2 linked regions of the Pararhizobium capsulatum DSM 1112 genome follow. The protein of the gene in region 2 binds, or shares a complex with, the protein of the main gene of each other region. Links are inferred from orthologs where the notes say so. Each region holds a gene or a part of one and is shown on either strand. Other genes may lie near its edges.

Region 1 (2,940 bases), 830 kb from region 2 along the record:
TTTCACGTCCAGCCGACCGTCGATGATCGCGGCAACGGCATGGGTGATCGGCATCTCGATGCCAAGTTCTGCGGCAACGGAAGCGGCGACGGAAGCTGCAAAGGCGCCTTCCACCAGCTCCCCGGTCTCCGTTCGTGCACGGCCTTCGCGGCCGATGGCAATGCCGTAGCGCAGATTGCGCGATTGATGGCTCGTTGCCGTCAACACAAGATCACCGAGGCCCGATAGACCGCGCACCGTTTCGGCATCGCCGCCACGCGCAGCAATGAGGCGCGACATTTCAGCAAGGCCACGGGAGATCAGCGCTGCGCGGGCCGAATCGCCAAGTCCGGCGCCCTCGACGATGCCGCAGGCAATCGCCAGCACGTTTTTCAGCGCACCGCCCAGCTGGACGCCAATGCGATCAGCCGACGGATAAAGCCGGAAGGTGGGGCTGGAGAGCGCTTCCGCAAGATATGCGGCGCGATCCATCGTCTCGGCGGCGACGGCCATCGCGGTCGGCAGCCCCCTGGCAATATCGGCGGCGAAACCCGGCCCGGACAGCACGGCCACATTGTGCAGATGCAGCTCTTCAGCCACGACATCAGTCAGGAGCCGGCCGCTCGATCGCTCAATACCCTTCGCGCAGATCACGACATCGGTGCCGGGACGGATAAACCCGAAGAGCGAGCGGGCCGCCTCGCGCTGCGCCTGCGATGGCATGGCGAAGAGCACGATATCGGCTCCTTCCAGCACGGAAGGATCGATGGAAACCTGAAGCGATTGTGGCAGGTCGATATCCGGCAATGCATCGTCATTGCGCCCGGACGTCTTGATATCGTCTACCACGCTTTCACGTCGCGTGAGGAGCGTCACCGGCACCTTGTCGGATGCCGAGGCGACGGCGGCCAGTGCCGTGCCGAAAGCGCCGGAGCCGACGACAACGATGCCCTTTGGTGTTTCTGCTGTCATCTAGGCTTTTGCTCCCCGTTTTCCCGAGCCGAGCAGGGTTTGCGCCGTCGCATCAAGCGGCCAGCGCGAGCGCGGTGCAACCGCCAGATCGTCCGAAGGCAGGCCGGCTGCCATGCGCTCGGCGCCAGCCCAGGCGATCATGGCGGCGTTGTCGGTGCAGAGCTGAAGCGGCGGCGCGATGAAGCGGAAACCATTGGCATCGCAGAGCGACTGCAAGGTTGTCCTTAGCGCCTGATTGGCTGCAACACCGCCGGCAACGACCAGCGCAGGCTCGCAAGAAAGGTCTGAAAATTCCGTCTTGAAGCGCTGGAGGCCGCGGCCGATGCGATCTTTCAGCGTGCGCGAAATCGCCTTCTGGAAGGAGGCGCAGATATCGGCAATGTCCTGCTCTGTTACCGGTTCGATCGATTGCGCAGCCTGACGCACGGCCGTCTTCAAGCCCGAAAAGGAGAAGTCAAGTCGGGCTTCTCCCACCAGCGGTCTTGGAAAGACGAAGCGATCCGGGTTTCCGCTGCGGGCAGCCCGCTCCACCGCCGGACCGCCGGGATAGGGCAGGCCGAGCAGCTTCGCCGTCTTGTCGAAGGCTTCACCCAGCGCATCGTCGATCGTCGTGCCCCAGCGCTCGTATTCGCCGACGCCGCGCACGAGGATGAGTTGTGTATGGCCGCCCGAGACAAGCAGCATCAGATAGGGAAAGGCGAGACCATCGGTGAGGCGCGCTGTCAGCGCATGACCCTCGAGATGGTTGACGGCATAGAGCGGTTTGCCGGCGGAGCGGGCGATGGCCTTGCCGGTCATCAGGCCGACAAGCAAGCCGCCTATCAGGCCAGGGCCGCTGGTTGCGGCGATCGCATCGATATCCTTCAACGTCTTGCCTGCGCGGGCAAGCGCCTCCTCGATCAGCGTGTCCAGCGCCTCGACATGGGCGCGGGCTGCGATCTCGGGCACGACGCCGCCATAGACGCTGTGCTCTTCCAGCTGGCTCAGCACCACATCGCCGAGGATCTCGCCATGGCCGTCCGCATCGCGCAGCACGACGGAAGCTGCGGTTTCATCGCAGCTCGTTTCGATGCCGAGGATGGTCAGGGGCGCGGACATGGGGGCTCGGATATGAGGGACTCGAATGTTGCGGTCGCGGATAAAGGTGGGTACACGGAACTCCGGTAACAATGGATCGCTGTTGATGCAAACAAAACCTTTCCGGATCGGCACGCGCGGCAGCACGCTGGCGTTGGCGCAGGCCCACGAAACCCGCGACCGGCTGATGGCGGCTCATGGCCTGCCCGGTGACATGTTCGAGATCGTCGTGCTGTCCACGGCCGGCGACCGCATCACCGATCGCTCGCTTTCGGAACTTGGTGGCAAGGGCCTGTTTACGCAGGAAATCGAGGACCAGCTTGCCTCCGGCGATCTCGATTTTGCAGTTCACTCCTCGAAGGACATGCCGACAAAGCTGCCGGACGGCCTGTTTCTGTCAGCCTATCTGCCGCGCGAAGACGTGCGCGATGCGTTTATCGGCCGCACGGCCGGCAAGCTCATGAACCTGCCCGATGGTGCGACAATCGGCTCGTCATCGCTGCGCCGGCAGGCGCTGATCCGTAGGCTTCGACCCGATATCAACGTCATCACATATCGCGGTCTTGTTGAGACGCGGCTGCGCAAGCTTGCCGAAGGTCAGGTGGACGCAACACTGCTCGCCTTTGCCGGCCTGAAGCGGCTCGGCAAGCAGGATGTTCCGACCGAACTGCTGGATGAAGCCGAATTTCCGCCGGCACCGGCGCAGGGCGCGATCTGTGTCGAAAGCCGGATCGGCGACGACAGGATCAACAGCCTGCTCGAAACCATCAACGATATCAGGACCCACGAAGCCGTCACCTGCGAGCGCAGTTTCTTGTCAACGCTCGACGGTTCCTGTCGCACGCCGATTGCCGGCCATGCGGTCTCGGACGGTACGACACTGCGCTTCTTCGGCATGATCCTGACACCGGA
Region 2 (3,398 bases):
CGCCATAGATGACATCAACATCGACCGCCCCTTCCTTCAGCACGTCGATCAGGTGCGGCAACATGCCGATATCCCCTGGCCAGGCCGCGAGCGGGCGATGAAATCGCCCCATCGGCATGCCATGCAGGCCGGTATAGGCAATCGCCATCGGCTGCACATGCACCATGCCCGTCGGCGAAAGCGGAACTGCAGCGGCGGCACCTCCGAAAAGCGACGTCTTGATTTCCAGCAACCGGTTGCCGTCCGACGTCGTGCCTTCTGGAAAAAGCACCACGACTTCGCCCGCCGCCATCCGCTGACCAATCTCGTTCACCTGGTTTCCGGTCGTACGCTTCTGCTCGCGCTGAACGAAGATCGTCGCCTGCAACCGCGCGAGAAGGCCGAAAACAGGCCATGACTTCACATCCGATTTGGCAACGAAGACAACATCGGCGATGGAGCCGAGGACGAGAATATCCTTCCAGCTGGCATGGTTGGACACCAGCATCAGCGGGCGCTGGCGGTCGGGTGTTCCGTGAACGGTGACGCGGATCCCGATCAGGCGGCAGGCAAGGCGATGCCAAGTGCGTGGCAGGGAGCGTCGCAGCGGCCCGTCCAGCCACAAAAGCAGGACCTGGATCGGCGCCAGTAAGAGCGTGACCAACAGCAGAATGATCATACACACGCCAATGCGCAGCCAGTTGAGCACGGCACCGGGATCGAACTTCACAGCGCAAGCGCCTTTGGCGGAAGGAAAGATGGTTCCGCGAATGCCCTCTTCTCCCCAGCGGGGAGAAGGTGGTCCCAAGGGCCGGATGAGGGGGACAACGGGCTCGGAATATCAGGCGAAGACCTCCTCATCCCCTCGCATACGCTCGGCACTTCTCCCCGCCGGGGAGAAGAGGGAGGTCGCGGCAACCCTGGTCGATTCATATGCAATAGCCCTGCTGCTGTCAGGAACCAACGCCTAGGCAAGATCAAGCCGCATGACAAGTGCGGCTGTGCGCGCACCATCCGCATTCTGGTAATAGGCCCGCCGCTCACCCACCTTGGCGAAACCGAGCTTGCGATAAAGGCCGATGGCGGCGAGATTGGTTTCATCCACTTCGAGAAACATGCTGTCGGCCGCCTTGTCGCGCGCCTCGCGCAGGGCGGCGCGCATCAGCCTCCAGCCGAGACCATTGCGCTCGAAACGGGGATCAACGCCGATGGTCAGGATTTCGGCCTCGCCGGCGGCGACCCGCGACAGCACGAAGCCGCCGATCGGCGGTCTCGCCACGCTATTGGTTTGCTGCGCCACGAAGCCGAAAACCGTATCCTGCACCAACAGACGGTGCAGTTCACCGTCGCTCCAATGGGGGGAAAAGCGCAGCTTGTGGATGGCGGAAGCCTGCGCGAGATGCGCCGCTTCAAGAGCGAAGACGTCGAATTCAGGCTTGCGGATAAAGTAGTCGGTCAGGGCCATGATCGGACCTCACGCTCGCGAAACCGCAAAGCCGGCCTGCGGCTTAACGTCCGGACCACGCAGATAGAGCGGCTTCGGCTTGCCTTGCGAAGGATCAGCCACCGCGCCCAGTCTTGCGACGACACAAATATCCGTCAGATCGCTACCATTGGCCTCACCCCCGACAAGGACAGCACCCGAACCACAGATGATACCGTCAAAACCCGTAAGCCGCGCGACAGCTTCGGACACCTCAAGCGCCTCCGGCGGCGTCAGCGCACCAAGGTCGGCTGAAAACATCTGGCAGTAGACTTCGTCGCGCTTGGCATCCATCACCACCGCAACCGATTGGCCGGGATTGCGTTCCCGAGCGGCCGCAGCAAGCGCCGCAAGCCGCGAAACGCCGACCGCAGGCACTGCGAGCGCCAGCGCAAACCCACGCGCCGCGGCGACACCGACACGAATGCCGGTGAACGAGCCGGGGCCGATAGTGACGGCGACGCGCTCGACATCCGACAGCGCCTTGCCGCTGGCGACGAGCGCTTCATCGATAAACGCCATCAGCTGCTCGGCGTGACCGCGGCCGATATCGGCACCGGCCGAGCCGAGAATACGGTTTTCAGTGCTGTCATAGAGTGCGGCAAAGCAGCCCGTTCCGGCCGTATCAAGAGCAAGAACGATCATGGACTGATACGCGAAATGGACTGCATGCGTTTCCGATCAGACGGCTTCGACCGCCTGAACCTCCGGTACGAAATGGTGAAGCAGGTTCTGGACGCCGTGCTTGAGCGTTGCCGTCGAGGACGGGCAACCGGAGCATGCGCCCTTCATGTTGAGGAACACCGTACCATCGCGGAAACCCTTGAAGGTGATGTCGCCACCATCCTGGGCCACGGCCGGGCGGACGCGGGTTTCAAGCAGTTCCTTGATCGTGGCGACGATCGTCTCATCGCCCTTGTCAAAGAACTCGCCTTCCTGGTCGCTTTCCTCGGCACGGCTGTGGATCGCCATCACCGGCTGGCCGGACATGAAGTGCTCCATGATCGAACCGAGAATGGCCGGCTTCAGATGCTGCCACTCCTGATCCGTCTTGGTGACGGTGATGAAGTCGTAGCCGAAATAGACGCCGGTCACGCCCGGGATCATGAACAGGCGGGCGGCGAGCGACGAACCGGCAGCGGCTTCCTCGCTGTCGCGGAATTCGGCGGTGCCATGTTCCATCACCACCTTGCCCGGCAGGAACTTCAGGGTCGCCGGGTTCGGCGTGGCTTCGGTCTGGATGAACATTGGCTTCTCCGCGTCGGCCGGGATCGTGTTCAACCAGCCTGTTTAGAATTATTCAAAAGAATATAAGCTGTTTGGCAAACCGCTTCAAGATGCGCGGGACTGCGTTTGCAATCCTTGAGGATCAAATCTGTTGATGCTGCCATTAGCTGAGAGCGTCGATCTCCTCGTCCGTCAGCAGATCAGGGATGACCGTGACGGGAATGGGGAACGCGGCCGTCTTGCCAGCGATGGAGGAGACCAGCGGTCCGGGTCCATCCTTGGCCGATCCGGCGGCGAGAACGAGAATGGCGATATCGCGGTCTTCTTCGATCAGGCCGTAGATCTGCTCCGTGGCGTTGCCTTCGCGGATCACCATTTCCGGCTCGATGCCGATCGTTTCGCGCACCGTCTGGGCAATCTTCGCCAGCGTCGCCTCGGCTTCCGCCCGCGCTTCAGCCCTCATGACCGCCTCAACCCCCAGCCATTGCTGAAAATCTTCATCGGCGATCACATAGAGCAGGACGAGGCCGCCATTGGAATTCTTGGCGCGCATGCCGGCATAGTGGACGGCACGGCCGCATTCGGGCGTGTCGTCGATCACCGCCATGAATTTACGGCGGTGACCTTCCATTCGTGAGAGTCGTGTCGAAACCATGGCCGGATACTTACACTCGTTCCGGACGGCTGCAAGAGGCCTTTTTCGAGACTT

What was found. The genes of interacting proteins can lie anywhere in the genome.
Region 1: the proteins of tsaB (region 2) and tsaD are in contact, whole or in part, in a solved structure (PDB 4WQ4), measured with the Escherichia coli proteins. The link is inferred for Pararhizobium capsulatum DSM 1112 from one-to-one orthologs.

Annotation. Positions count from the first base shown.
Region 1 is NZ_JAUSVF010000001.1:82,328-85,267, forward strand. It holds tsaD (tRNA (adenosine(37)-N6)-threonylcarbamoyltransferase complex transferase subunit TsaD), read right to left. Parts: upstream 2,050-2,940; coding sequence 952-2,049; downstream 1-951. Other genes in the region: QO002_RS00385 (NAD(P)H-dependent glycerol-3-phosphate dehydrogenase), read right to left, coding at 1-951; hemC (hydroxymethylbilane synthase), read left to right, coding at 2,135-2,940.
Region 2 is NZ_JAUSVF010000001.1:909,653-913,050, reverse strand. What follows is about bases 281-3,087. They hold tsaB (tRNA (adenosine(37)-N6)-threonylcarbamoyltransferase complex dimerization subunit type 1 TsaB), read right to left. Parts: upstream 2,108-3,087; coding sequence 1,454-2,107; downstream 281-1,453. Other genes in these bases: QO002_RS04270 (universal stress protein), read right to left, coding at 2,853-3,087; QO002_RS04275 (NifU family protein), read right to left, coding at 2,144-2,710; QO002_RS04285 (GNAT family N-acetyltransferase), read right to left, coding at 947-1,444; olsA (lyso-ornithine lipid O-acyltransferase), read right to left, coding at 281-688. In the rest of the region: more of olsA, read right to left, coding at 1-280; more of QO002_RS04270, read right to left, coding at 3,088-3,344; trpS (tryptophan--tRNA ligase), read right to left, coding at 3,397-3,398. UniProt on the Escherichia coli protein: Required for the formation of a threonylcarbamoyl group on adenosine at position 37 (t(6)A37) in tRNAs that read codons beginning with adenine.